4 regions of the Peribacillus sp. AS_2 genome follow, and region 1 is predicted to be linked to each of the others. Evidence: riboswitches for the same ligand, from Rfam matches in the RefSeq annotation. Region 1 holds a riboswitch; each other region holds the start of a gene.
The links. A riboswitch is a leader RNA that binds a small molecule or an ion and turns the genes downstream of it on or off. The one in region 1 is predicted to bind S-adenosylmethionine.
Positions count from the first base shown of each region.

Region 2: it holds a riboswitch for S-adenosylmethionine, as region 1 does, so the genes downstream of both, OTG27_RS07225 (methionine biosynthesis PLP-dependent protein) here and OTG27_RS02020 (methionine ABC transporter ATP-binding protein) in region 1, are expected to answer to the same signal.
Region 3: it holds a riboswitch for S-adenosylmethionine, as region 1 does, so the genes downstream of both, mtnK (S-methyl-5-thioribose kinase) here and OTG27_RS02020 (methionine ABC transporter ATP-binding protein) in region 1, are expected to answer to the same signal.
Region 4: it holds a riboswitch for S-adenosylmethionine, as region 1 does, so the genes downstream of both, OTG27_RS07270 (methionine ABC transporter ATP-binding protein) here and OTG27_RS02020 (methionine ABC transporter ATP-binding protein) in region 1, are expected to answer to the same signal.

Region 1 covers NZ_JAPTGA010000001.1:433,600-441,247, forward strand. The annotation lists gene OTG27_RS02015 (O-acetylhomoserine aminocarboxypropyltransferase/cysteine synthase family protein) at 1-730, shown strand, start outside; SAM riboswitch class I at 848-960, shown strand; gene OTG27_RS02020 (methionine ABC transporter ATP-binding protein) at 1,114-2,148, shown strand; gene OTG27_RS02025 (methionine ABC transporter permease) at 2,141-2,809, shown strand; gene OTG27_RS02030 (MetQ/NlpA family ABC transporter substrate-binding protein) at 2,825-3,661, shown strand; gene OTG27_RS02035 (YuzK family famiily protein) at 4,399-4,623, shown strand; gene sufC (Fe-S cluster assembly ATPase SufC) at 5,074-5,859, shown strand; gene sufD (Fe-S cluster assembly protein SufD) at 5,875-7,176, shown strand; gene OTG27_RS02050 (cysteine desulfurase) at 7,176-7,648, shown strand, end outside.
Region 2 covers NZ_JAPTGA010000003.1:356,314-363,961, reverse strand. The annotation lists gene OTG27_RS07240 (ABC transporter ATP-binding protein) at 1-430, shown strand, start outside; gene OTG27_RS07235 (hypothetical protein) at 488-730, opposite strand; gene fumC (class II fumarate hydratase) at 841-2,223, opposite strand; SAM riboswitch class I at 2,550-2,663, shown strand; gene OTG27_RS07225 (methionine biosynthesis PLP-dependent protein) at 2,750-3,862, shown strand; gene metC (cystathionine beta-lyase) at 3,859-5,040, shown strand; gene OTG27_RS07215 (type B 50S ribosomal protein L31) at 5,129-5,377, opposite strand; gene OTG27_RS07210 (ABC transporter ATP-binding protein) at 5,514-7,532, opposite strand; gene OTG27_RS07205 (ABC transporter ATP-binding protein) at 7,529-7,648, opposite strand, start outside.
Region 3 covers NZ_JAPTGA010000002.1:204,619-212,266, reverse strand. The annotation lists gene OTG27_RS03800 (hypothetical protein) at 1-150, shown strand, start outside; gene OTG27_RS03795 (YozD family protein) at 322-492, shown strand; gene deoD (purine-nucleoside phosphorylase) at 723-1,427, shown strand; gene OTG27_RS03785 (lmo1851 family serine protease) at 1,708-3,168, shown strand; gene OTG27_RS03780 (LCP family protein) at 3,282-4,169, shown strand; gene mtnA (S-methyl-5-thioribose-1-phosphate isomerase) at 4,344-5,390, opposite strand; gene mtnK (S-methyl-5-thioribose kinase) at 5,405-6,607, opposite strand; SAM riboswitch class I at 6,686-6,839, opposite strand; gene OTG27_RS03765 (carbon-nitrogen family hydrolase) at 6,911-7,648, opposite strand, start outside.
Region 4 covers NZ_JAPTGA010000003.1:367,721-375,368, forward strand. The annotation lists gene OTG27_RS07260 (MetQ/NlpA family ABC transporter substrate-binding protein) at 2-823, opposite strand; gene OTG27_RS07265 (methionine ABC transporter permease) at 880-1,548, opposite strand; gene OTG27_RS07270 (methionine ABC transporter ATP-binding protein) at 1,535-2,551, opposite strand; SAM riboswitch class I at 2,621-2,725, opposite strand; gene OTG27_RS07275 (MBL fold metallo-hydrolase) at 3,009-3,833, shown strand; gene OTG27_RS07280 (hypothetical protein) at 3,898-4,086, opposite strand; gene OTG27_RS07285 (YheE family protein) at 4,172-4,375, opposite strand; gene OTG27_RS07290 (YheC/YheD family endospore coat-associated protein) at 4,439-5,635, opposite strand; gene OTG27_RS07295 (YheC/YheD family endospore coat-associated protein) at 5,632-6,999, opposite strand; gene OTG27_RS07300 (YheC/YheD family endospore coat-associated protein) at 7,003-7,648, opposite strand, start outside.

The DNA.
Region 1 (7,648 bases):
AATTGATTTTGGAGCGGATATTGTCATCCATTCCGCTACAAAATGGCTTCTTGGAAATGGAACGACGCTAGGCGGTGTCATCGTGGATGGAGGGAAATTCGATTGGAACTCGCCAAACTATCCTGGCTTCACGGAGCCTGACCCAAGTTACGACGGTCTGGTATACGCCGAGGCAGTTGGCCCTGCCGCATTCATAACGAAAGCCCGGGTCCAGTTACTCCGTGATTTGGGCCCTGCGCTAAGTGCCCAAAGTGCATTCCAGTTTACGCTTGGACTTGAAACGCTGCATGTAAGGATGAAAGAGCATCTATCAAACACCAAGTCTGTCATTCAATATTTAAAAAACCATCCTGCCGTGACCTGGGTTTCACATCCTGGTGATGAGGATCATCCCGATAAAGCCCTTGCGGATAAATATTTGCCAAAGGGAGCTGGATCTGTCGTCACATTTGGGATTCAAGGTAATCGCGAAGCTGGGGCAAAACTTATCAATTCGGTGGAATTATGGTCCCATGTGGCGAATGTAGGGGATGCGAAGAGCTTGATCATCCACCCAGCAAGTACCACCCATCAACAATTGAATGAGGCGGGTCTTGCGAAAGCGGGTGTAAGTGCCGATCAAGTCCGTTTATCGATTGGGATTGAAAATATAGACGACTTAATAGAAGATTTGGAGCAGGCAATTGAAAAGGCGACGAAAATCGTCTCCTTGACATCCAAAACGCTTTAAGCAAAGTTCCTGTTCATTCTTGTACTAGAAATAATATACATTGCGCTCCTTTTTTATCTATGATAAAATTTCTCCATACTAAAGAACTTAATGATGTACAAATATTCTATATATTAGCTCTTATCAAGAGAGGTGGAGGGATGTGCCCGATGAAACCCGGCAACCGACAAGGAGATTTCCTTGGAAAGGTGCCAATTCACACAAAGTTTAATCACTTTGGAAGATGAGAGGAAGGCCTGTTTCTTCACCTGCCTTTCTGCTCATGCAGAAAGGTTTTTTCTATTTTAATTGGGAAAACTTTTACATGATAGGAGAAACAGACTAATAATGTAGAGAAATCAACTAAGTTCATAGGTTTTATTGGATAAAAGAGGTGAGGGTTAATGATTACATTGACGAAAGTCAGTAAGCTGTTCCGAACAGGAAAAGGAAACAGTGAGACGATCAAGGCTGTAAATAATGTGAATGTTGAAATAAATAAAGGCGAGATTTTCGGGATCATCGGTTACAGTGGAGCGGGGAAAAGTACTTTGATCAGAATGCTCAATGGATTGGAAACACCGACAGAGGGATCCGTTGTGGTGGCTGAAAAGGAAATTTCAAAAATTAAAGGGGCTCAGCTCCGTAAGGCCCGTCAAGAAATCAGCATGATTTTCCAGCATTTCAATCTATTATGGTCAAGGACCGTTCAGGAGAATATATCTTTCCCGTTGGAAATTGCAGGTATTTCTAAACCTGAACGCACCAAGCGTGTGAACGAATTGATCAAGTTAGTCGGACTTGAAGGCAGGGAAAAGGCCTATCCTTCGCAATTAAGCGGAGGGCAAAAGCAAAGGGTGGGAATAGCCAGGGCTCTGGCAAATGACCCTAAAGTGCTGCTGTGTGATGAAGCGACTTCTGCATTGGATCCGCAGACTACCGACTCCATACTCGAATTGCTTGTTGACATCAATCAGCGTTTGGGATTGACGATCGTCTTGATTACGCATGAAATGCATGTAATACGTAAAATCTGCCATCGCGTCGCCGTGATGGAAAGCGGGCAGGTTGTTGAACAGGGTCCTGTCCTGGATGTTTTCAAGAATCCTAAAGAACAAATGACGAAGCGTTTCGTGCAACAGGTAACGGAACCGGAAGAAACGAAAGAAACGATGGACCATTTGCTCGAACGCTATCCAGCAGGCAAAGTGATTCAATTGACCTTTGTAGGTGATCATGCAGAAAGCCCATTGATCACCAAGCTTGTACGTAACTTCGAGTTGGATGTCAATATTGTTCAAGGTAAGATATCCCAAACAAGAAGCGGTTCATATGGAACATTGTTTATCCATCTAGATGGCAAAGAGGATGAAATGCTCCGCGCAATCGAATTCATTAAAGCACAGCAGGTAGGCGTGGAGGTGATTACTCATGCTTGAAGAATTATTGCCGAATGTTGATTGGGAAGACATCATTGAAGCTACGAAAGAAACGCTTTACATGACAAGCGTCTCTGTAGTGGCAACCTTTTTTATAGGCATAATACTAGGATTGATCCTTTTCCTGACAGGGAAGGGTAATATGTGGCAAAACCGGGCTGTTAACGGAGTCATGAGTGCAGTCGTCAATATATTCCGTTCCATTCCATTTCTTATTTTGATCGTGCTGCTCATTCCTTTCACTAAAGCGCTTGTCGGTTCCATGATCGGTGAGAACGCTGCACTGCCGGCACTTATTATCGGTGCTGCCCCATTTTATGCGCGTATGGTTGAAATCGGCCTTCGTGAAATCGATAAAGGTGTAATTGAAGCCGCTAAATCGATGGGGGCAAAAACGAGCACGATCATTTGGAAGGTCCTTCTTCCAGAGTCGATGCCTGCCCTTATTTCCGGGATTACGGTAACATCGATTGCATTGGTTGGATATACCGCAATGGCCGGGGTCATCGGCGCTGGCGGGCTTGGTAATCTAGCCTATTTGGACGGCTATCAAAGAAATCAAAATGACGTTACGCTTGTAGCGACAATCGTTATTCTAATTATCGTCTTCATAATTCAAATTATTGGAGATGTGATTACATCTAAATTGGACAAAAGATAAAGGGAGATGAATAGGATGAAAAAGTTTTTAGGATTTGCATTAATCTTAGTGTTATCTATCGCTTTGGCTGCTTGTGGAAGTGAAAAGGATAAAAGCGGCAGCGATACGGAAAAAGAATCGAAGAAATTAGTTGTAGGGGCATCCAATGTTCCTCATGCAGAAATCCTTGAGGAAGCTAAACCGCTTCTTAAAGAAAAAGGAATCGATTTGGAAATTGAAACGTTCCAGGACTATGTTTTACCGAATAAGGCGTTGAATGATAAGGAATTGGATGCTAACTACTTTCAACACATTCCATATTTAGAGGGGCAAATTAAAGAAAATGGATATGACTTCGTCAATGCTGGCGGAATCCATATCGAGCCGATTGCTCTATATTCAAAAAAATATAAAAGCATTGATAAACTTCCTGAAGGCGCAACAATTATTATGAGCAGCTCTGTTGCTGATCATGGACGCGCTTTATCCCTTTTGGAAAAGAATGGCCTGATCACTTTGAAAGAAGGCATCGATAAAACGACGGCTACAACGAAAGACATCGTTGAAAATAAGAAAAACCTTAAATTCGATGCAGATTATGAAGCGGCCCTGCTTCCTAAAATTTATGAGAGCGGCGAAGGCGATGCAGTCTTGATCAACTCCAACTATGCAATTGACGCCGGTTTGAATCCGCTTAAAGATTCAATTGCGATTGAGGATTCCGAATCACCTTATGTGAACGTCATTGCCGTAAACAAAGGTGACGAAAATAAAGAAGCAATCAAAGCGCTTGTAGAAGTATTGCATTCTAAAAAAATTCAAGATTTCATTCTTAAAGAATACAAAGGTGCAGTTGTACCGGCGGATAAATAATTCGAGAATGGCGGCCTGATTTAATTCAGGTCGCCGTTTAAAAAGGTTTCGGAATGGTCTCATTCCGAAACCTTTTTTTTTTATTGGATTTAAAATCAGAATAGCCCTCTGCATTTGTTATTGAGTGCCGATGGGCAGGGATAACAACCGAAACGCTCATATTACACATAGCCATGGTTGCGGAATCTGCGTCAACAGCTTCAGGTTTTATTCATGTATGCTTCAGCAGTCAGTAACGGATTTGTGTTGGGACGATAGTAACACCCGGAAATACTCGATTAAGAGCCTCTGATTGAACAAATGATTAATAAAGCGCCGAACTTAGAGAAGTGAAGCACTTTATCACGGAAATCCTAACCGGCATTGAAAGGAATATAGAATGTAGGTGAAAGTGATTCTATCTGATTGTGTAGTCTTAGTGGATTGGAACGGAAGGTACGAGACTCCTGCGGGAAAAGCGAGTCAAGGGGAGACACCGCAGGCGCAAAAGCGCCGAGGAGGCTTCCGGACCGCCCGCGGAAAGCGAGTGCCTGAAGTGGAAAGTAACGTCCAAATTTTGAAAACCTAAAAATCTAAAAAACTGTAGTCAAACTAAAAATTATGAGCGGCGGATTATGCAAAAGCTGAACGGACAAACCAGCTCGCTATAATGATGATCAAGGTTGTTTCAAGTCTGCGGCTTAATGTAATTCCTTTCATGTTTAATCAGGAAAGGAAAGGGTATAGAGATAATGAAGGTGAAAAAAAGATACACAAATTTGAAAGGATGGTTCACTATCAATACTCTGGATTTAAATGTAACAAGCGAAATGGAAAAGGCGATGCAGTCTTCACATGGGATTGGCTACAGTGAGTACAGTAGAGACTTAGACCTCCGTATCGAGGTTGAGAAAGAACGGGATAGGGAACATGTAAAGTGCAACAAAATGGTCCAGGACCTACAACGCAAAATTCACGGCTAAGCATATAAAAGAATTCTTTAAAAGATCGGTCTGTAGAGGTAAAATGGAAAGTGGTCCATAAAATAAGGGTTTCCTTATTGGATAAACTTACATAATACCTGACAGTCCGATTTTTTTCTTTTTAATCGGAACGTTCATACCTTGCAATCGAAACCTTTGAACATATAGTAATAAGGGCGAAGATTTGCCGAATAATAAGATAATTTTAACAAAAGCTAAAATAAGTATGAATATGCAGTAAACAGGCCATATCTGTTAGTATTGTAAGAATAGGACAGGTTTTTAACATGGCCGAAGTGGAAACCCCTATCTATTTAGTTGATTCCAAATTGGATTTGTTATAAAATTGGAATGAGAATAAAGTGAGAATGCTTTTACGGAAATTATAGTAATGAAAGTAATCTTTACTTTCTGGTAATAAAATTGGAATTAGTTCACGGAGGTATTATTATGTCAGCTTCTACATTAACGGTTAAAGATCTGCACGTATCAATTGAAGGCAAAGAGATTTTAAAAGGGGTAAACCTTGAAGTTAAAGGTGGGGAAATCCATGCGATCATGGGACCAAATGGAACTGGTAAATCAACTTTATCATCAGCAATCATGGGTCACCCTAAATATGAGGTAACTAGCGGAAGCATCACATTCGATGGTGAAGATGTATTGGAGATGGAAGTAGACGAGCGCGCTCGTGTCGGTCTATTCCTAGCTATGCAATATCCAAGTGAAATCAGCGGTGTTACAAATGCAGACTTCTTACGTTCTTCCATTAACGCACGCCGTGAAGAAGGCGATGAAATTTCATTGATGAAATTCATTCGTCAAATGGACCAAAAAATGGAATTCCTTGAAATGGATGAAGATATGGCGCAACGCTATTTAAATGAAGGTTTCTCAGGCGGAGAGAAAAAACGCAACGAGATTCTTCAATTAATGATGATCCAACCTAAAATTGCAATCTTGGATGAGATTGATTCAGGTCTAGATATCGATGCACTTAAAGTCGTTTCAAAAGGAATCAACGAAATGCGCGGAGAAGACTTTGGATGCTTGATCATCACTCACTACCAACGTCTATTAAATTACATCACTCCTGATTTTGTACATGTAATGATGCAAGGACGTGTCGTAAAATCAGGCGGTCCTGAACTTGCTGCCCGCTTGGAAGCGGAAGGTTATGACTGGATTAAACAAGAATTGGGCATTGAAGACGAAACTGTTGGCGAAGAAGCGTAAGTAGGAGGATTTGCAATGACTACAGAAACGAAATTACCGTTTGAACAAGAGGATATAAGCTCCTATTCAACTAAAAATAATGATCCAGCTTGGCTATCCGAGCTTCGGATTCAAGCGTTTTCTGAATTAGAAAAGCTCCCGATGCCAAAGCCGGATAAAACGAAAATCGATAAATGGAATTTCACTTCTTTCCAAACTCATACGGTTGAGAGTGAAGCTTTTGCCTCTTTAGAGGAGCTTCCGGAAGAAATTAAGTCCATCATTGAAGAAAATGAAAACTTATACATCCAACGCAATAATACGCCGGCACATATCAATCTGTCAGCAAATGTGAAAGAACAAGGCGTCATTTTTACGGATATTTTATCAGCGGCTCGCGATCATGCTGAGCTTGTGCAAAAATATTTCATGAAAGACGGCGTTAAAATAGATGAGCATCGTTTAACGGCGCTTCATGCTGCATTGGTTAATGGGGGAGCATTCCTTTATGTTCCGAAAAATGTAGAAATCAAAGAGCCGATTCAATCGGTATTCCTTCTGGATAATCCGGATACTACACTTTTCAACCATGTCTTGATCGTAGCTGAAGATAATAGCTCTGTCACATATGTAGAGAACTATTTCTCAACCGTTGAGTCTAACGAAGGTGTTGCCAACATCGTAACTGAAGTATTTGCAAATGCGAATGCCAAAGTCCAATATGGTGCGGTCGATACCCTTTCAAAAGGCTTCACGACATATGTTAACCGCCGTGGAGTGGCAGGACGTGACGCACGTATTGAGTGGGCGCTTGGCCTGATGAACGACGGAAATACGATTTCAGATAATACAACATATCTAATGGGCGATGGCTCTCACGGTGATACAAAAACCGTTGTAGTCGGACGCGGGGAACAAAGGCAGAACTTCACGACAGCCATCATTCATTATGGCAAACGCTCTGAGGGTTATATCCTTAAGCACGGTGTCATGAAAGAATCCGCATCCTCCATTTTTAATGGCATTGGGAAAATAGAGTATGGTGCTACAAAGGCCAATGCTGAACAAGAGTCACGTGTATTGATGTTAAGTGAAAAAGCACGCGGAGACGCCAATCCGATCCTCTTGATCGATGAAGATGATGTAACGGCTGGTCATGCTGCTTCAGTCGGCCGTGTCGACCCGCTTCAGCTGTATTATTTAATGAGCCGTGGTATTACAAAGAAAGAAGCAGAAAGACTTGTCATTCACGGATTCTTGGCCCCTGTTGTTAACGAGCTTCCAATTGAGGGAGTCAAAAAACAATTAGTAGCGGTCATTGAAAGGAAAGTACAGTAATGAACCCATACGAAATTCGTAAGCTTTTTCCAATATTAGATCAAGAAGTCAATGGTCAGCCATTAGTTTATTTAGATAGTGCTGCAACCTCTCAAAAACCGGCTGCAGTGATTGAAGCGATTGAGCAATATTACCGCGGCTATAACTCGAATGTTCACCGCGGGGTGCATACACTAGGAACAAAAGCTACGGATGCGTATGAAGGTGCTCGTGAAAAGGTACGTAAATTCATTAATGCTTCTTCTACAGAAGAAATCATCTTTACCAGAGGCACAACGACTGCTTTAAATACTGTAGCAAGAAGTTACGGTGGTGCAAATATTAAAGAGGGTGACGAAATCGTCATCTCTTACATGGAGCATCACAGTAATATCATTCCGTGGCAGCAGCTTGCCAAAGAAAAAGGCGCTGTATTGAAGTATATTCCGCTTCAGGAGGATGGCACGATTTCCGTTGACGATGCGAGGGCTAC
Region 2 (7,648 bases), on a different contig from region 1:
CATGAACTTCTTTACCGGAACATTAAAAGAAGGCACAATCAAAATAGGCGAACAAACGCTTGAAATACCTGAATTTAAGATGAAAATGCTACGTGATCAAGGATATGTCGGAAAAGATGTAATCCTTGGAATCCGTCCGGAAGATTTCCATAATGAAGGAGCTTATTTCACGGAGTCCCCTAACACTACATTCACGACCCAAATTGATGTAGCCGAACTCATGGGCGCGGAGATCATGCTCTACTCCACTTTAGAGGGGCAGGACTTCGTTGCAAGGGTCGATGCCAATAACATTATCCAGGCAGGCGAAAAGATCGAACTTGCCCTCGACATGAATAAAGCGCACTTTTTTGATAAAGGGACCGAACATCGTATTTTAGTTGAAGAAGATGAACAGATGCAGGAAAGCATGAAGTTATCTGCCAATTAAACATGAAAAGACCCATTCATTATGGGTCTTTTTACGTTTATTAAAATAAAGGGCGATTCATTCCTGGACCAATACCACTTCATCATGTCCGCATTCAGGGCATTTCATGAGATGGGGACATTGCCCTTTTTGAAGGGATTGAGGGTATCCGTCGTTTTCTTTAAGTATGTCGATATCCATATAAGCACTGTAATCATCAGCATAATCCATGAATTTCCCTTTATCCTCAAGTTCACTGCCGCATTCCGGGCAATCCACATGAATTTTTCTTAGACCGTTGCAAAGCGGGCATATAGACATTGTTTTTTCCTCCTGTTCCAGATACTTATGATTTCAGTATTTGTCGATTCCAGTATTTTAACACATGGAAACACCCTCCCTAATGCTAGAGGGAGGGTGTTTCCATCCAATTATTTATTAACCATGTTAGCAGGATCGACCCATGCTTTGAATTCATCTTCCGTCAGGAACTCCAGTTTCAATGCCGCTTCTTTTAACGTGGAGTTGTCCTTGAAGGCAGTTTTGGCGATCTTGGCTGCTTTTTCATAACCGATATGCGGGTTCAATGCTGTTACCAGCATAAGGGAACGCTCTACATTTTCTTTGATCTTATCTTCATTTGCAGTGATGCCAACCGCACAATTATCGTTGAAGGAATGAATGCCTTCCGTCAATAATTTGACTGTTTGCAGGAAGTTATAGATGATGACTGGTTTGAATACATTCAATTCAAAGTTACCTTGGCTTGCTGCAAAGCCAATTGTAGCATCGTTACCCACGATTTGTGTCGCAATCATGGTAAGCGCTTCACTTTGGGTCGGATTGACTTTACCTGGCATGATGGAGCTGCCCGGCTCGTTTTCCGGAATGGCAATTTCTCCGATTCCGCTTCTCGGTCCACTTGCAAGCCATCTGACATCGTTCGCAATTTTCATTAAATCTGCCGCCAATGCTTTCAAAGCACCGTGTGCGTAGACGATTTCGTTATGGCTAGTCAATGCATGGAACTTATTATCAGATGTGACAAAAGGATATCCTGTATCCGCTGCAATTTGTTTGGCAGAAAGTCCCGGGAATTCTTTCTTTGTATTGATTCCGGTTCCTACAGCCGTTCCGCCTAGAGCAAGGTTCAATAGTTTTTGGCTGCTTTCCTCAATCATCGCCAAGTCTTTATCGAGCATCGCTTTCCAACCGGAAATTTCTTGTCCTAATGTTAAGGGTGTAGCATCTTGAAGATGTGTCCGGCCGATTTTCACGACATCCCAAAATTCTTTTTCTTTTGTATCGAATGTATCACGAAGTGCTTTGATGGCAGGAACCAATTTTTCAGCGACTTCCATAAAGGCTGCAATATGCATGGCAGTCGGGAAAGTATCATTTGAGCTTTGTGCCTTGTTAACATCATCATTCGGGTGAAGGATTTCCGATTCACCATTTTCTTTTAACCATTCATTCCCTTTGTTAGCGACCACTTCATTCACATTCATATTACTTTGCGTACCGCTTCCCGTTTGCCAAACTACAAGCGGGAAATGTTCATCAAGCGTACCTTCAAGGATTTCGCCGCAAATCTTGACGATGGCGTTCTTTTTAACTTCGGAAAGATCGCCAAGATCATAGTTCACCTTTGCAGCAGCTTGTTTAACGTATGCAAATGCACGAACCAATTCAATCGGCATTTTTTCATTACCGATTTTGAAATTGTTACGGCTTCTCTCAGTTTGTGCTCCCCAATATTTATCAGCAGGAACTTTCACTTCACCCATCGTATCACGTTCGATTCTGTATTCCATGTGTTCTCCTCCTAAGTTTGCACTATTCATTGAAGAATTTTTGCATATGAAATGAATAATGTCGGATTATTCTTTCTCTCCATACATTGTACAAACTTTATTATTTTAAAGCAAAAATATCCCGTTGACCCTTTCCATATTTCTGAAAAATCCTAGGCCATTCATATTTTGATGAAAATTTGGATATTCTTTTTTGATACATAAAGTGTAGGCACCGCTAGGCTTCAATTGACCTGGCCATGAACACCAACACATCATTACCCCCAAAATGTCCTTGACAGTGTTTTGTATATATAGTAAATTCAAAAGAAATTGAATAATCTAAACTCTTATCGAGAGAGGTAGAGGGAATGGCCCGATGACACCTCAGCAACCTTCATTTGTTTCAAACCAATGAAAAGGTGCTAATTCCACAAGTTTATGAACTTGGAAGATAAGAAGAATGACTCGTCCCTACTTAATCAAAGTCTTCTTCTTAAAGAAGACTTTTTTTTATTTTATTTAACTCAAAGGAGCAGTGAAAACCATGTATAAACCTGAAACATATCTTGCTCAATTAGGAAATCGCAGTGAAACGGCGACAGGAACAGTCAATCCGCCAGTATACTTTTCAACAGCTTTTCGCCACGAAGGAATCGGTCAATCGACGGGATTCGACTACACAAGGACAGGTAACCCTACCCGCCAGCTATTGGAGCGATCCATCGCCGATCTGGAAAAAGGAGACCAAGGCTATGCCTGCAGTTCAGGAATGGCCGCCATCTCGACTATACTCGCCCTTTTTAAATCCGGGGATGCGTGGATTGTCAGTGAAGATCTTTATGGCGGTACATATCGGCTGTTAGAACAAGGTTTTAAAAAATGGGGATTGCAGTGTGACTATGTAAACACTTGTTGTTTGGAGGATATCGAAAAAGCCATCACTCCTCACACGAAAGCCATCTTCATCGAAACTCCCACTAACCCTCTTATGCAGCAAACGGATATTAGCGCCGTTGCCGCATTGGCTAAACGATATAATTTATTGCTAATCGTTGATAACACTTTTTACACGCCTCTTATTCAACAACCAATCTTGCTTGGAGCTGATATTGTGATCCATAGTGCAACCAAGTATCTCGGTGGTCATAATGATGTGCTCGCTGGACTGATCGTTGCTAGCGGCGCTGAATTATGTGATGCACTTGCCTTCCATCATAATGGCACTGGAGCTGTCTTGAGCCCATTTGATTCTTGGCTGTTGATGCGCGGAATGAAAACCCTGGCATTGCGGATGGAGCGTCATGAAAAGAATGCCAAGATACTTGTAGAATACTTATCGGAGCATGATTGTGTTACGGACGTATTGTATCCGGGCCGAGGCGGCATGATTTCTTTCCGCATCATTGATGAAGCGGCGGTCAACCCATTTTTACAATCGCTCTCATTAATTTCCTTTGCAGAAAGCCTGGGAGGGGTTGAAAGCTTCATCACCTATCCCGCCACACAAACACATGCCGATATACCGCTTGAGGTCAGAACGGCAAACGGTGTTTGTAATCGACTGCTCCGCTTCTCCGTTGGCATCGAGGATAGCGACGATTTGATTGGTGACTTGCAGCAAGCATTCGCACATGTAAAAAGGGAGGCACTACGATGACAGATCATGATTTTAGCTTTGAAACAAAATTACTTCATAATCAACATAAATTCGATCCGGTAACGGGCGGTGTGAGCGTCCCCATCCAGCATGCATCGACTTTCCATCAATCCGATATCGATCAATTCGGTAAATATGACTACAGCAGAAGCGGGAACCCAACCCGCGAGGCACTTGAAGACATCATTGCCGAACTTGAGGAAGGCACTCACGGCTTTGCCTTTTCATCAGGTATGGCTGCCATTTCAACAGCCTTCCTGCTATTGTCTGCCGGGGATCATATCGTCATTTCCGAAGATGTGTATGGCGGAACGTTCAGGATGGTCACAAGCGTTTTGAACCGTTTCAATATTGAGCATACCTTCGTTGACATGACGGACCTTGAAAGTGTCAAAGCGGCGGTTCAGCCAAATACCAGGGCCATATACATTGAAACGCCTTCAAATCCTTTACTTAAAGTGACCGATATTCAAGCTGTATGTGATATCGCAAAAAAAGCCGGTGCCTTAAGTTTTGTTGATAATACATTCTTGACGCCCGCATTGCAAAAACCGCTGAATCTGGGCGCTGATGTTGTCCTTCATAGCGCGACGAAGTTTTTATCCGGACATAGTGATGTGGTAGCTGGGCTTGCGGTCGTGAAAGATCCGGAATTGGCGGCAAGACTCGGTTCACTTCAAAACTCCTTTGGAGCGGTCCTTGGTGTTCAGGATGCCTGGCTCGTAATGAGAGGCTTGAAAACCTTGTCAGTTAGAATGGAACATTCACAAAAAGGGGCCGAAAAGATTGCAGCCTACTTAAAGGAGCAGCCCTTGGTGAAAAAAGTGTATTATCCCGGCCTAGCCGATCATCCACAGCACGCCATCCAGAAAGGCCAGTCACTCGGAGCAGGGGCGGTCCTTTCATTTGAATTGGAAAGTGAGGAAATCTTCCGTTCCTTCGTGAACACTGTCGAGCTCCCTGTTTTTGCCGTAAGCCTGGGAGCGGTAGAATCCATATTATCCTACCCGGCCAAAATGTCCCATGCGGCCATGCCTGCTGATGAAAGGGAAAAGCGAGGCATTACGAATAGCTTGCTCCGCCTCTCTGTCGGACTGGAAAATCCGGACGATTTAATCAAAGACTTCGAAGCTGCCCTCGTCAATATTGCCAAAGGGGAAGCAATTGCTGCAAAATGATTAAAGTAATGGGTGCCTCATATTTTATGGGCACCTTTTTTATTCCATCAATAAAAAGAAGACCATCGATTTCCCGATGGCCTAACTCTCATTTCTTCATATTATATTTATCCAGGAAGCGATCCACCCGTCCGCCTTTTTCAGCAAACTTCTGCTTTCCTGTATAATAAGGGTGCGTATCCGAGCTGATTTCCACTTTTAATAAAGGATATGTTTGCCCGTCTTCCCAAACGATTGTTTCATTGGACGTCTTAGTGGAGCCTGCCAAAAATTTATACCCACTGTTGGTATCCATGAATACCACTTGTTGATAATCGGGATGAATTTCTTGTTTCACTATTATCACCTCATCGTCAGTATAGGTATATCTTAAACGTAATGATTACTATTATCAACCATTATGCTTTAAGGTACCAAAAGTCGGTACCTTCATTATAGTTTAATCTAGATGATCTACCCTTATTCCATTGTGTTCAGCCAGCCATGCCTTTATGCGGACCTGCCTGCAGTTCATACATTTGATAGTACTTCCCTTTCAGTTCCATTAATTCCTCATGTGTACCTTGCTCAGCAATCCGCCCTTTTTCCAGTACAAGAATTTGGTCGGCATTTTTTATCGTGGAAAGCCTATGTGCAATGATGAAGGTCGTTCTCCCTTTTTTCAGCACTTCCATACCCTCCTGGATAATTGCCTCGGTTTCGGTGTCGATGCTTGCTGTCGCTTCATCCAAGATCAATATGGCCGGATTGAATGCAAGGGCACGGGCAAAAGAGATTAGCTGACGCTGTCCGGAAGACAGCGTTCCGCCTTTTTCGATCACGGGCTCGTCAAGCCCTAAAGGAAGATGCTTCAGCACTTTGTCCCCCCCGACATCTCTTAATGCTTTTTCAACCATTTCCCTTGTGATGCCTTTATGATTGAGACTGATATTGGAGGCGATGGTGCCAGTAAATAAATAGGGGTCCTGAAGGACGATCCCCATATGCTCCCTAAGCGTCTGATGGGGGATATCCAATATATTTCTGCCATCGATTTTGATCTGACCTTCACTGCTGTCATAAAAGCGGAATAATAAATTCATTATGGAGCTTTTTCCTGAACCGGTGTGGCCAACTAAAGCCACCGTTTCCCCCTGTCTAGCGGAGAAGGAAATGTCCCTTAACACATATTCTTTATCCTTATAACCAAAAGAAACATTTTCGAATTGTACGTTTCCTTTGTATCTGGATATGTTTTCATCGCTGACTGCCAATCCCTTCTCATCCAATAAGCTGAACGTCCTCTCCCCTGCAACAAGCGCCTGTTCAAGATTAGCGAACTGATTGACGATTCCGTGAAGCGGATGTAGCAGGCGGCTGATCAAATCAACAATTGCATACATCATCCCTAAGGAAATGGCCGAACCCGCTGTAAGGGAAATCCCGCCGAAATACCAGACGAAGGCCATCAGCGCCAAAAGCTTAATGACGCCAATCAAGTTTCCACCCGTCAACGAATTCAAATGGAGCATTTTATTTTGATAGGAAAAATGCTCCCGGTTCAGATTTTCAAAAGATTGCTTCGTCTCCTTTTCACGTCCAAATGCCTGAATGATGCTCATACCAGAAATGGATTCATTAATCATTCCATTAATATCGCTGACCCGTTCCCGAATGATGTGATTATATTTCGAGGCGAATTTACGGTATACCATCGTCCAGATAACGATGATCGGAATAAGTAGAAGGCCAATGGTACCGACTCGTGGATCCAGAATAAACAAAGCAATTAGAACGCCGAAAATATTAATGGTACTCGAGAAGAAGTTGGCGAGCACGGTTACATATAATTCCCGGATCGCTTCCGTATCATTAGTGACCCTGGCTACAATTTTACCCGCTGGCATATTATCAAAATAACGTATCGGCAGACGGGAAATATGCCTAAAAATATCATTTCGCATCTTCTGTATGATTCGGTTCGCCGCTTTCTGTAAATAAAAACTCTGGCCATATTGAAAAATGGAGGAAAGGATGACAAGGCTAAAATAAAAAGCCACAAGCTTAATGATCCGCGGGATTTCCGGTTGATAAAACCCCATCACTTCCTGACTCGTCAATTTCACTGCTTGCGCACGTTGCTCTTTCCCGTCTTTCTTGATGATCAATGATTGGTTCTCCAAGGTTCTGCGCCCATCTATAGGGACAGCTTCATCTACGAAGACAAATTGATTGCCAACCTGCAGAACATGGACTTCCCTGCCTTTCTTCTCACCTTTTGAAAAGTAATCAGCCCGTTTATACCAACTTCCATCATACTTAACTGCATCTTTTCCTTTACCTGTTTCATGCCAGGAAGATTCGATGCCAAGTATATGTGAATCGATGATTTTCTTGGCAACGAAAGGCCCCGTTAAATCGGCCGCTACCGAAAGAGCAAGCATGATCAGGGCGCCAATGATCAATTTTTTATAAAGGGCAGCATAATTAAAAAGTTTCTTTACGACCTTCATGCCTTCACCTCCGTTCCTTCGTCAACCTGCTGTCGTTCATATTGCTCGCTATACCAGCCATCATTCAGCAGTAAATCCGCATGAGTCCCCTCTTCGATGATCTTTCCGCTGTCCAA
Region 3 (7,648 bases), on a different contig from region 1:
GGCCTGTTGGATTTATATAATGATTATTGTAAGCTCTACGAACATTTTGGCGATGATGAATATCGTCACATCATGAAAATCGCCCTTGCTAAAATAGAAAAGGCGGCAGAGGAAATTTATCCAGATCATAAAAAGAAGCAAACGAAGTGAAAGAAACCTATAAAGGGAAATTTCCAGATTCCCTATAGAAGTATCCATTCAAATTGAACACGAATGGAACTTGATAACGATAGACCCTTCATATGTTTTTCCATTAAGGGATGCCTTACTGGTATATTTGTCTCTACACATTCATAGACCTTTAAATAAGGGGGCGATGATTTGCGAGAAATTGAGGTTTTTATTGATACAGAAGAGATAGCGGAATTCTTTTTTCAAGAATTGATAAGACGGGGCTATCTTCCAACAGAAGCTGAAGTTGAAGATCTTGCTGACATCACATTCGAATATCTTCTTGAAAAATGCATAATTGATGAAGAAGTCGATGAGTAACCTGTCATAAGACGGTTAGCAGCTTCCTTTCCCTTAATTTTATTAACCATTAAAAAAAAGACGGCGGACCTCCGCCGTTTTGTTTGCGATTTAGGAAGGGTGCCAAAAGTCGTTTCGTGATTTCCATTTTTCAAGTTCCAGATAAGGTTCGATTTTCCTAACTTGTGGTTGATATGGTATAGTAGTTTTTGAATATCATTTCAACCACAAGTTAAGGAGGACATAGTCGTATGAGCGTACATATTGGTGCAAAAGAGAATGAAATTGCGGAAACGGTCTTACTTCCTGGGGACCCGTTGCGTGCAAAATATATTGCTGAAACATTTTTAGAGGATGCTAAACTTTATAATGAAGTTCGTAACATGTTTGGATATACAGGGACATATAAAGGAAAACGAATTTCTGTACAAGGTACAGGCATGGGTGTCCCATCCATTTCGATTTACGTGAATGAATTGATGAATAGCTATAATGTCCAGAAGTTGATTCGTGTGGGAACTGCAGGAGCGATTCAAAAAGATGTAAAAGTCAGGGATGTGATCCTTGCCATGAGTGCCTCCACCGATTCCCAAATGAACCGTATGACTTTCGGCGGGGTGGACTTTGCCCCGACCGCAGATTTCGAATTACTAAGAAAAGCTTATGACGCCGGCACGGCAAAGGGCTTGCAATTGAAGGTCGGTAATGTATTTACGGCCGATCAGTTTTATAACGATAATAGTGAATTGGAAAAATGGGCAAAATACCAAATACTTGCGATAGAAATGGAATCAGCGGCCCTTTACACGCTTGCTGCTAAATTTGGACGCCAAGCTTTATCTGTATTGACCATTTCCGATCACATTTTAACTGGTGAGGAAACGTCGGCGGATGAGCGCCAGTCAACTTTTAACGAAATGGTTGAAGTGGCATTGGAAGCAGCTATCCAGGACTGATAATTGGATATAAATGACAGGCGGGTGACCAGGAATAAGTGATGCTGTATAATGGCAGTTTGGATACAGGCTCATTTGTTCCAGGTATCCGCATTTTTGTAATATCAGGAGATGCCTGTTGTCCTTGGAGCATTCTCCATGATTTGAAGTTAATTAAAAAATACATATGGCTATAAGTTGTTATTTTTGATAACTATTATTTTTCGATTGGCATGAAAGCTGATAAAATAGGAATGAAATCGTTTATATCGTCATGAAGAATGAAAGTGGTGAGGCTTCAGTGGAAGAAGAAAATCAAAAACAGCCAAAAGAGGCAGGGAAATTCATTAAAATGAAGAAGTTTACGTTCATTATGGGGATTTTCTTAGTCATATTTCTAACTGCAGGGATTACTACAATAGCCTTGACCTTTGGAGATGAAAAAGTAGAGTCATTAGCACCGGATAAGCATGCGGAATTTGAAAAGCTGTATTCTACATACGATAAGATAAAAGATGACTATTATGAAGAGGTTGATGAAGAAAAACTTGTTGACGGCGCAATTAATGGAATGATCAAATCATTGGATGATCCCTATTCTGCTTATATGGATAAAAAGGAAGCATCGAGTTTCCATGAAAGCATCTCTTCATCTTTTGAAGGAATCGGTGCTGAGATTCAGGAGCAGGATGGACAAATCATGGTCGTCTCACCGATAAAAGGGTCCCCAGCAGAAAAAGCAGGGGTAAAACCGAATGACATCATATTAAGTGTGGACGGTAAAAGTGTTGAAGGACTCAGCTCTTCTGAAGCTGTCCTGAAAATCAGGGGCGAGAAGGGTACGAAAGTGGATCTTTCCATCTCAAGGGCTGGTGAGTCGGAACCGATTAAGCTCACCATTAAACGGGATACAATTCCGATTGAAACGGTATATGCGGAAATGCTTGATGATGGAGTTGCAAAAATTCAAGTGACCAGTTTTTCCGAACATACAGTCCAAGAGTTGAAAACGGCGCTTGAAGAAATGTCGAAGAAGGATATGAAGGGTCTCGTATTGGATTTGCGGGGAAACCCAGGAGGACTGCTTGATCAAGCAATAGAAATGGCAAGCCTGTTCATACCTAATGGGAAAGTGGTCCTTCAAGTTGAGGATCGCAGCGGGAAAAAAGATGTATATAAATCGGAGAATGATGGAGAACTGAAAATCCCGGTAGTCGTGTTGATTGATGATGGAAGTGCCAGTGCTTCTGAAATCGTTGCAGCGGCTGTCAGTGAGTCTGCGGACATTCCATTGATCGGTGTCAAGTCATTTGGGAAAGGGACAGTGCAGACTGCCCAAGACTTCAAAGATGGATCTAACTTCAAATATACGGCAGCTAAATGGTTGACTCCTGAAGGCAATTGGATTCATAAAAAAGGGATCAAGCCGGATATTAATGTGAAGCTTCCTGATTATGCCAGCCTTCCGTACATTTCGCCTGATAAGGAATTGAAAGCATCCGATTCTTCTAGTGAAGTGAAGGCGGCTGAAGAGATGCTGAAGGAAGCAGGACATGATCCAGGTAAAATAGATGGATTCTTCGATGAAGCAACCAAGAATGCGGTCACAGCATTCCAAAGGGAACAAAAAATTAAAGAAACCGGCACCATTAAGGATGATACTACCGTGAAATTGATGCAGGTCATCCGCGAGAAAATCCTTAAAAACGACACACAAGTGAAAAAGGCTGTAGAAGTATTAAAGAAAGAAATCAATAAATGATTTTGATTGAAAAGCCTGTCAGCGGATATCGTTGGCAGGCTTTTTTTTCGTTTCATGCATAGAATTCCAAAATTAGGCAGAGAATAGGGGTAATTTTCCGATGAGGTGAGGTAATGAAAGAAAAGGTATGGTTCATATATCTATTGGTCTTGATTCTGGCAGGCTGCACCTATGCCCCTTTACCCAAACAAAAAGGAAATGAAGGTACGGAAAAAAAACTAACCAATGAAGATAACCAGGAAAACGATAAAACTTTTCTGTTAATTGGTGTTGACACAAGGGGAGAGCAAAAATCTCGATCAGATGCGATTATCCTTGCAAAATACTTTCCTGAGCAGGAGAAACTGAAGCTGGCTTCCATTATGCGTGATAGTTATGTGAAAATCCCCGGGAATAAATCAGGATATAACAAAATAAATGCTGCTTATTATTATGGTGGGAGGGAATTGCTCAAGAAAACCATACAGGAAAACTTCGATGTCAAGATCGACCATGTAGCGGTAATCGACTTTAAGGGATTTGTGAAGATGGTGGATTTACTTGCCCCTGAGGGGGTGGCTGTGAATGTGGATCAGGAAATCATAGATGATATGAGCATCCAAGCAAGCGTCGGTAAAAATGTTTTACATGGTGAGGAAATATTGAAATATGTCCGTTTTAGACATGACGATGAAAGTGATTTTGGCAGGGTTGAACGACAACAAGAAGTAATGGTTCAATTAAAAACAGCGTTTATAAATCAAATCTCATCCTTCGAAGGGATGGCGGCCCTTCCTAGTATAATCGAACAAGGACTCTCGTACTTGGATACGGATATTGGCCTGAAAACAATAATGGAAATGGGTCCCAAAGCCGTCTTCCATACACCGGACACGGTCGAAACCTTAAGGGTTCCAGTGAAAGGAAGCTTCAAAGATGAAATATATCCCCAGTCCGGAGCCGTTTTGGAAATAGACTACACTAAAAATAAGAAGGCACTTCAGGAGTTCTTTTCAAAATAATAAGAATGTCCTATTCTCTTTTATTATCGAAGACATCCTAATATTAACTGAAGATATTCTAATTTAAATATTGTATTATAGACCTCGCAAGAATAATCTTAATTCAATCACCTTTAAAAAACGAGAGGGATAAAAAATCCTTCTCGTTTTTTAACACCATAAAAGGAACCTGGATCAATTAACAAAATGCGGAATGTTTTTGAAGAAATCCGGTGTTATGATGCCGTTTTCGGTAATGATGCTTGTAATTAGATGATTCGGTGTAACGTCGAAGGCTGGATTGAAAGTCTTCACGTTTTCCGGAGCGATCCTTACACCTTGAATGAAGGTGATTTCCGTTCCATTCCGTTCTTCGATCGGGATGGATGTGCCGGATTCGATAGAAAGGTCGAATGTGCTTGATGGTGCGGCCACATAAAAGGGGATACCAAAGTGCTTGGCTAATATGGCCAATCCCAACGTCCCGATTTTATTGGCAGTATCTCCATTGGCCGCAATCCTGTCGGCCCCGACGATAATTCCCTTTATTCCTTTCTGGTGAATCGTATGGGCAGCCATATTATCAGAAATTAAGGTGACGTCAACTCCCGCTTGCATCAATTCCCAAGCCGTCAAACGCGCCCCTTGCAGGACAGGCCTTGTTTCACATGCGTACACTTTTAGCGGAAAGTCCCTTTCTTTAGCCAGGTGGAAGGGAGCCAAGGCTGTGCCATACCGAGCCGTGGCGATTCCCCCAGCGTTGCAATGCGTAAGAATGGAATCTCCTCTAGTGAATAGCGATAAACCATGTTCCCCGATTTTCCTGCACATTTCTTCATCTTCAGCAAAGATGGCTTTAGCCTCCGATATAAGTGCTTCCTTGGCAGTTGAAATGCTTTGCGAAGCCTGCAAGGTGTTCTCCATCCTCCTTAACGCCCAAAAAAGGTTGACTGCAGTAGGCCGTGAAGAGGCGAGTTTTTCAATATGCCTCATTACATTTTTCTTGAATTCCCCTAAATCAGCAGTTGTTTCCTGCTTGGCGCCAAGTGCAACACCAAATGCTGCCGTCAGCCCAATTGCTGGGGCACCGCGAACTTTTAATGACAAAATGCTGTCATATACATCATCAACAGAATGAAGTTCAATAAATTCAGTTATGGAAGGAAGGGCTTGTTGATTTAATAATGTAATATGGGTATCATCCCAATGTACCGAATATGGTAAGGGTGCTAGTGTAGTCATATGCAGGTCTCCTTTTAAATGGTTGAGTAAGATGGCAGTGTCCGTTGCTTCAACGCTTCAATGACGGCTGGAACATCCAATTCTCCCCGTTTTTTAATTAAAAAAGTACCGATTTCCAATGTTGCCGTTTTGGCTGCGATCCTTGTTTCTTTATCTTCAATGACGTTTAAATCGGCTACATGGGAAAGGCCAATGGTTCGCCGAATCAGTTCGCAGCCGGCAAAGCCGAATGCATCTTTTTTGAATTTTGTCAGTAAATAAGGCAGATAACCATTCACATGGCGGAATGGACTTTTATTTTGGGATTCCCATAATTCGGTATAAGTTTCTTCAAAGGCATTCCAAAATTCATGAAGGAGCGTGAAAATCTCTTCCTTTCCAGCGCCATTTCGTGTAATTGCCTGAAAGAGAAGGTTGGCGGTGTATTGACCAAGGTCAAAACCAACTGGCCCATAAAAAGCGAATTCCGGGTCAATAACCTTTGTTTCAGTTTTACTTGCAAATATACTTCCAGTATGTAAATCTCCATGAAGCAAGGCTTCCTGCTCGGTTTCAAAGCTTTGCTTCAGCTTGGCGACCTCAAGTATCACTTCTTGATCATTCCATATTTTTTTGGCGGCATCTTTCAATTCCACCTCGAAATCTCCAGGGAGTTCCTCAAAAAATGGATCGGTGAAAATAAAGACCTCAGTGATTTTGCAGAGTTCGGGATTCGTGAAATGTCGGGCCACCTCCTTTTTCGAAGAGGGTTCTAAATGATGATCGGATGTATAAAATGCCGTCTTCGCAACATACTCACCAATATGCTGTGAAAGCAATGGATATGAATCGCCATCGATCAATCCTGTTCTAACGATTTTCAAGTGCGATAAATCCTCCATGACTGTGATGGCAAGCTGTTCATCCGAATAGTAGACTTGCGGTACGAATTCGGGGCAATAACTTCTGAAATGAATCAGCGCATTCGCTTCAATGGCTGCCCTTTTCAATGTCAGCGGCCAGCTTTCGCCAAGTACCTTGGCATAAGGGACCGCTTGTTTGATTATTATACCTTTGTTTGTGACTGTGTCTGTAATATGAAAAACATAATTTAAGTTTCCATCGCCGATTTCATTACATTTCAAACTTGCATCCGCATTGACCAACCCAAGTTTTTTTGCAAGAGTTATAGCTGTTTCGTTTGTCAATCTCTTAAAATTTGAATGGTTTTGAGTCATTCTTTTCCCCTCCAGATTCAAAATAAGAATAAAAAAGCCTCTTTCATATAGAAAGAGGCAGAAGTTTTGGCTTCGGACCTCTTATCTTCCAGAAAATGAATTCTGGTGGAATTAGCACCGTGCTCTGTGGATTCAATAATCCGGCGGAAGATCCGCCCCATTTCACAATGGTATTACAGTCGGTTGCTGGGCTTCATAGGGCCTTTATCCCTCAGCCTGCTCTTGATAAGAGTAAATGTTTTCTGAAATTTTAATCTTCGGGAAAATAATATCAACTTTTTAAATAGTTTGTCAATGGGTAAATTAATAAAAGTCAGGACGGCGATCTTCGAATACAGGTATTTTGTTACGTGCTTCCGTAACTTTGTTGAAGTCCAAGGTGCCTGTCAATAGTTCGTTTCCTTCTCCGGCTTCACTTATGATATTCCCCCATGGATCAATAATCAAGGAATGGCCCGCAAATATATTATTTACATCCGAACCTGTACGATTAACGGCTACAACATAGGCTTGGTTCTCGATGGCACGGCTTATCAATAAGGCTCTCCAGTGATCGAGTCTCGGCTTTGGCCATTCAGCCGTAACGAATAGAACTTCCGCGCCTTGAACGGTATGGGCTCGCTGCCATTCAGGGAAACGAATGTCATAACAAACGAACCCGGCACATATTTTTTCATCAAGGGTAAATAAACCATCTTTTTCACCTGGCTGCAGGAAATGATGTTCATCCATTAATTGAAATAAGTGAAGCTTATCATATTCTTTAATGAGCTTTCCGTGTTTATCGATGATGATCATGGTGTTATAGATTCCCTTGCTTGTTTTTTTCGCAATGGAACCGCCGATGATGTGAAACTGGTGTTTCTGTGCCTGTGTTTTAAGAAATTCAATCGTTTTTTCTGCCTCTTGATCAGCAATATCATTCAGCCTGGTCAAGTCGTATCCGGTTGTCCAAAGCTCTGGTAATATGACGATATCGGGTTCGGACCGAGCTGCTTTTTCCATCCATTGTTCTGCAACCCGAAAATTGATATCTGGTTG
Region 4 (7,648 bases), on a different contig from region 1:
ATCAATTCATCCAGTCTGGTTTTCCGAATCCGGCAAATTTGTCATCGATCACTTTTTCAAACTGGTCGGATTCCACTACTGATTTAATATCCTTGGCAAATTGAGCGTCTACATCTTTTGTATTCACTGCAACAACGTTTCGATACATATCCGGCATGTTTTCTAAAACTAGGGCATCCTTGAGGTCCATTTTCGCTGCAAGAGCAAAGTTGCCAGGGACCGCCGATAGGTCGACGCTGTCTGTTGCGCGGGGCAACTGAGCGGATTCCAATGGTTTTAGCTGGATGTTTTTTGGATTTTTCGTTACATCCTTTTCAGATACTTTTAAAGGGTCGACATTTGGATCGACTTCAATCAACCCTTCATCCACCAGCACTTTTAGTGCACGTGCCAGGTTAACCGGATCATTGGGCACTGCAATGGATGTACCGTCTTTCACTTCTTTCAATGAATTATACTTATTAGAATATATGCCCATTGGCGCTGTTGGAACTATGATAAGGTCGGAAAGCTTTAAATCATTTTCTTTAGCGAAGTTATCCATGTACACTTTATGCTGGAAAAGGTTGGCGTCGATCGAGTTGTTGCCAAGCGACTTATTCGGCTGGATATAGTCGGTGAATTCGACGATCTCTATTTTGTATCCAAGATCTTCCAGACCTGGTTTGATGGCCTCCTTAACCATATCGGCGTACGGCCCGGTAGTCGCCCCAATCTTCAATTCTTTTTTGTCTTCAGTATTTGGGGATGCATCATCGCTCCCGCAAGCTGCCAAGCCGAGTGCAAGTGCACAGACTGATAATAACGAAGCTATTTTCTTCATTTGAAATTCCTCCTGAGTAATGAAATGTATTGAGTCATTAAAAAAAGTGATTGAACCTATCGCTTGTTAACTATGTATGAAACTTTGTCACCAACCATTTGAATGAGTTGCACAAGGCAGATCAGCACGACGATCGTCGTGATCATGACTGTGTTGTCATATCGGTAATATCCGTACCGGATGGCCAGGTCGCCAATTCCGCCACCGCCGATTGTCCCAGCCATTGCTGAGTAACCGATTAGCGAAATGGTCGTTAATGTCAGTCCTTGAATGATTCCCGGTTTTGCCTCTGGAAGAAGGACATCCTTAATGATCATCCATGGAGTGGCACCTACGGCAATTGCTGCTTCAATCACTCCTCTGTCTATTTCACGTAATGCCGTTTCAACAATCCTTGCAAAAAAAGGGATTGCGGATACGGACAGGGAAACAGAAGCTGCTCTTGGCCCTATCGTCGATCCTGTAAGTAGGTCCGTTAAAGGAAGGAGGGCGACCAAGAGAATGATGAACGGGATTGAACGGACAATATTGACTGCGAAACCGAGAGATCGATTCACGATGCCATTTTCAAAAAATAAATTCCTGGTTGTTGAAAATAGCAATACTCCAAGCGGTAAACCGATCAGCAGGGCTACTGCAAGAGAAACGCCAACCATATAAATCGTTTCAAGAAAGGCTTTATTAAGATCAGGTAAAATATTGACGATGGGATTAAGCAGTGACATGTTTTAACACCTCCACAGAACTGGAACGATCTTTTATATATTCCAATGCCGAATGAATTTGGACGGCATCGCCAATTAACTCGATGATTAAAATGCCTAAAGGAACATCCTGGATATACTCAATTTTACCGTGTAAAATATTTCCCTTTACTGCATGGGATTGGAGAGTATCCGAAAGAATCGATTCACCGGCGGTTTGCCCTTTAAATTGGATTTTAATAATCGTACCTTCACTTTCTTCAATCAAGTGCGAAGGGAGTTCGAAATCCAGTACACTGCTAATGAATTGCTTCGTTAACTCCTGTTTGGGCTGTGAAAATATTTCATAAACGGGTCCTTCTTCAATTACCCGGCCATCCTGCATCACGGCGACTCGGTGGCATAGTTCTTTGACCACTTCCATTTCATGTGTAATCAACACGATGGTGATACCAAGCTCACTGCTTATCTTTTTCAATAACTGTAAAATCGCTTTTGTAGTTGTTGGATCAAGGGCTGAAGTCGCTTCATCACATAATAGTACAGTGGGTTCATTTGCTAACGCGCGAGCAATGCCGACCCGTTGCTTCTGTCCACCGCTAAGCTGTGCAGGATAGACATCTTTCTTATCGCTGAGCCCTACTATTTCCAACAATTCCAATACACGTAACTTAGTCGCGTCCTTCGATCGATGCGCGGCCCTTAAGGCGAAAGCGACATTTTCATAAACGGTTTTTGAACTGACCAGGGAAAAGTGCTGGAATATCATTCCGATTTTTTGCCGTTGTTTACGAAGCTCTTTGCTAGATAAAGAGGTTAAATCAATGCCGTCGATAATGATCTTTCCACCTGTCGGACGTTCAAGCAAATTCAAGCAGCGGAGTAATGAGCTTTTTCCAGCTCCGCTGTAGCCGACAATTCCATATATTTCACCAGTTTGAATGGTTAAAGATACGTTATCCACTCCGATAACTCGGTTTTTCTTCGAGACGTATTCCTTTCGGACTGAACGGATTTCAATCATGAGCTTTCCCCCTTAAACATTAAAAAAGCTGCCTCTATCATTCAGAAAGAGGCAGCGAAATCATATCTCGGCTTATCTTTCAGAATGCAATCATTCTGCAGGAATTGGCACCGTTCCCTAAGGGCGGTTGCCGGACATCACAGGGCCTGATCCCTCCGTCACTCTTGATAAGTAAATTATTATTTTAGAATATTTCAAGTTTTATAATATAATCTATATTATTTGTAAAATCCGTCATTGTCAATCGTTACTTTTATTTTTTTTGTCATTAAATCTGGTACAGTCCGTTAAAACGATTCATGGAAAATGGGCTATTATGCAATAATCCAGCATTTTCATCGAAGCTATTCATTCCAATATTTCCTTGTCAAAAAGGTAAAGTGGTACTACATTTATTATAGAAAGTTAAAAAAAGGAAGATGAAACTATATTTATACAATGATTGGGAGGAAACCGAATGATAGAGATCAAGACGATAAATGATGTGGTTTGCGTGCATGGGACTCCTGGCGGGAATAAGGCGGGGATGAGTGTGTATGTCTTTTTAACGGATGGCCTATTGATAGATACTGGCGCACAGATTTTATTGGAAGAACTTACTCCATTCTATGAATCCGCAGACTTCGACTCAGTGGCCCTGACTCACTATCATGAAGATCATACGGGGGGTGCTGCCTGGATACAGGAACATAAAAAGGTCCCTCTTTTCATTCACCCGATGTCGGTTGAGGTTTGTGCAAAGGATGCTGAATATCCTGAATACCGCAAAATTTTCTGGGGAAAGAGAGACGCCTTTAAAGCTGAGCCTCTGGGGAAGGCCATTCCTTCCCGTACCCAAACGTGGGAGCCGATTTTTACCCCAGGTCATGCAAAGGACCATATGGTGTATTTGAATCACAATAATGGCGTGCTCTTTTCAGGAGACCTTTTCGTAACCCCAAAAACAAAGCTTGTCTTACGGGAAGAGTCGGTCCCGGTGATAATCGATTCCATAAAAAGATTGCTTCAATATGACTTCGGGGAAGTGTTTTGCTGTCATGCTGGGCATGTCCCTAATGGGAAGGAGATGTTTCGAAAAAAACTGGATTATCTGGAAAATCTCCAAGGGGAAATTTTACGCTTGCATTCTCAAGGGCTGACCGTTCATGAAATCCAGCAGGTCGTTTTACCGAATCGCTATCCCCTTATCGAGATATCTGGGCATGAATGGGATTCAGAGCATATCATTACATCGATATTAAACGAAAATATTTTAAGTGCGAGGGAGAATGGGACTATTTGATTGCTATCCGTTTAACGGTCTGACTGATATAAAAGAGAGCTCTCCATAAGAGAGCCCACCTTATTCATTTATTGACATTGGGATCTGTTTCATCATAAAAATCATGTGCTTCTTCGATGTTCTGAAGGTTAGCGACTTCATACACATTTCCGCCCGCCATTCCTTCATTGATGATACGATCGATATCCAGGTAAACGGAGTCCTTGCCATCATATTCGGTATCCTTCAAAAATGTCATTTTTTCTTTATCCAAAAGAAATCCCTCCTAGCCTTTTCTTTAGTTTAGGCAAAGGAGGGATTTTTATTCTGTTTAGCGATTTAATGAATGTAAAGGGGCTTCATTCATATACATGGAAGATCATTAAATCATGTATCATGCTTTTGAGTTTGGTTTCATCTGTTTCGGAAGGCGGATTGGCTGTCCACTCGATGGATCCATCTTTGTGATATAAGGCTTTGACTGCCTGCTTATTGAAATAAAAGGAAATTTTCCATCCTGGCAGATTCTTATGCAATGGTTCCCATTGAAAATGAGTGATCATATGTATTACCTCCATATATACTGTTTCTCATTCGATTATAATGGAAAACGGCAGCTGGAGGTGTTATTTTCTTTTCAGGTTGGAAAAAGTTAATTCAATGAAAAGATTTTTTAAATGCAAAAGCCTGTTTGTTTCAATTTCTTCTTCATCGAATTGCATCGGCTTTGAGTTCACTTCGTATATGAAAAGCGAGCCAGATTCGTCTTCCCCTATATCAATGGAAAACTCTCCGAGAAACCCGATCTTTTTTGAAAGTATCTCTCCGCATTTTTGGGCGACATTCGCTAATTTCAGATCCAGTTTTTTTGATTTAAGGTCCTGATAAGGAAAAAGCTTTCCGCCTCGGGGAGTGTGGGTGGTGATTTCCTGTGTTTGCGACATCCTTACCGCTTTACCGGTCACTTTATAAAAACCTTTTTCATAATGGACGAGAATCCGGTAATCATAACGATGCCCAAAAAGTTTTTTTGGTATGATCGCCTGTTGAGCAAGATAGCTCCTTTTTAATAAATCCCTCTTTTTTGTATCCCAGAAGGAAGCAAAATCAGGGAAGGACTCACTATGCTTTAAGCTATTGAACAATAGGGTATCATCATCATTTTTGATAATGGTATAAATGCCCTTCCCTTGGCTTCCTTTGCATGGCTTAAGGTATATATGCCTGTATGTCTCCAGGAAAGAATCAAGGCAACCGCTGTTTCGTAAGACCATGGTGGGCGGAAGGTGGTTGGTGAGGGATCCATCTTCAGTTAATGCTTCGAACATCACATATTTATCGATAAAACAAGAGTTGAATAGAGTCATTCGGTTATCTTTAAAATGTGTGATAAGATGTTGGAATTCCTCTGACGCCTCATAGCTCCTCCAGGGGATACGGTTATAGACGATGTCAGGGAAGGGCACTTTACATTCAATCCACTTGTTTGAAATGGAGGAAAAAAGATACCCTTTCATCGACTCGGAATGAAGGGCATTTCCTGTGAATACATACGCCAATATTCCATGTTTCAATAAATATAATGATAAATCCCGAAAAAGGGTCAGGTTTCCACCCAAACCTGATTCCTTTTTGGGATTGGAAACAGTTAAAATTCCGACGGTAAGCATTCGGTTACCCGGAAATATTGTGATTGGAATTAGAGGTTGATTCGAATGGTTCTTTTTATAGCTGATTTCTTCTTCGGCAGAGCCGGCGAAAAGTTCCGCATTCTCATGAGTGTGGTGCCAATTTTCAGTGGGGATATCATAAAAAATGTTCATTGCGGCACTCTGATTGATTTTGTAATCGTCTGTTCCGTAAGATAAATGGCATAATCAAGGCTTAGCTTTCTGGTCAGCAATTCGAAATCCTTGAGTTTTGGGTGGGAAAAGATGGAACGTCCAGGCTTGGAATTGGCTTCAAACATCCAAACCTGCCCTTTTTTATCCAATCCAAAATCGAATCCTATTTCTGCGATGATGCCGTCCAAGTTCTTTTCTATACTGTCACTTAAAATCAGTGCGGCTTCCGAAAGCTTTCGTTCGACTTCTGTCGCCTCATCGTCATCTCCAAACAGTTCGGCAACCGTTTTGATGACACCCCCGCTTTTAATATGGGTCGTGACGCTGCCGGCGCCGGCGATTTTTGCGGCAATCGCGGTCACCTGCCATTTTCCATTACTGTCCTTGTTCGTATGGACCCGGAAATCCACTGGACGTTTTTCAGATCGAATTAATGGGATGCCCTGCTGCACGATCAGATTCTCGAGCGGGCGGTCGTGAAAAATGTGTTTAACGATGGATTCCAATGTCGAAAACCGTTGCAGTTTATTTTCTTTTGCTTCGTTTGTATAGCGGCAATAGTAAACATTCTCATGCTTATCATAAAGAATTTGGTGAATCCCTAGACCCAGGCTGCCGTGAATGGGCTTTATATAAACTTGCCGGTAATGGGAAAGGAGGGTTTCCACCACGGATATGGATTGAAATGGATACGTTTCCGGCAAATAAGGCAGTGCCCGCTCATCTGCACATAACCTTTCATTTATATCCCATTTATTGAAAAATCCGGGGTTATACCATGGTATGGTATATATTTTTTGGAATTTCTGCTTCACTTCTTTAGGTCCATCACGGTTTTCCGTCAACCGATTTGGTAGCCGATCATAGATGACATTAGGAAAAGGAAATTCATAAATGTTCCAATCATCTTTATCAAATACATAGCCTTTGATTGTCTCCTCATCCCAATTGATTACATTCTCTCCAAAAACAAAGGGAATACAGCCTGTGGTCTTGCTAAGCGAAAGGAGCTTTGCGAAAAATTCAGATCTCTCCCCTAAAGGTTTGTTTGAAAGGCCCGTGAAGCCTGAGGAGAAGATTCCGACAAGCGGTCCGATATGGATGCTCTTGCCGTATATGAATAAATGAAGGGGAATATCGGTATGATCGAATAGTAGAGCTTCCGCAAGACTTTTCGATAGCACGATTGTTTGATTGACGGCCGGGTTTTGTTTGACGATGGCAGGACATGAATGCCGTCCGAAATAAATTAATTCAATCTCTGCCAAATCTCCAAGCTCTGAAGGGTAGTAGAGAACATTGCCAGGGATAGCGGCAATTTCGGCAGGATAAGTCTTTCTCACTTCCTATTCACCTGCTTTCTGAAGCTGTGCGGCTAAATACCGGCTATACTGAAACGGTGCTCGATGAATATCTTTCATGGTCTCCGGCTGTAGTGCCTGAATGATTTTCCTACCAGGCTTCGAGTTAATGTCCATAATCCATATTTGGCCTTTTTTATCGATGCCTAGATCAATTCCCAACTCGAATAATCTTTCAAAGACAGCTTCGGTTTCAACGGGCAGGGTGCGAAGGATATGATGAATCTTTTGTTCGACAGCAATCGAAATCGTTTCCGGGTTTCTTTTGTTGAAGGTATCCAATGAAATGGCTTCCCCGCCTGTGGCAAGATTTGAAGTAATTCCGTCTTTTTGTCCCGTACGAATTCCGCGGCCCCGTTCCATCCATTGATTCTTCTCGTTTTTTTGAAGTAAAATCCGTAAATCGAATGGCTCATTATTTTGGGTGCAAAGTTCTAAATATGGCTGGCAAAGATAACGGTATCGATTTAATAAATGCTGCAGCCATTTGTTAAGCTGAGATTTGGAGGAGAATGGGCGGTCATATTTGGTGCCCTTTTTCGTCATGGAAACCAGAGTCCCGTCTTCGGTTTTTGAAAGGAGATAGATTCCTGTACCGCCAGCACCGAATTCAGGTTTGATGATGATTTTA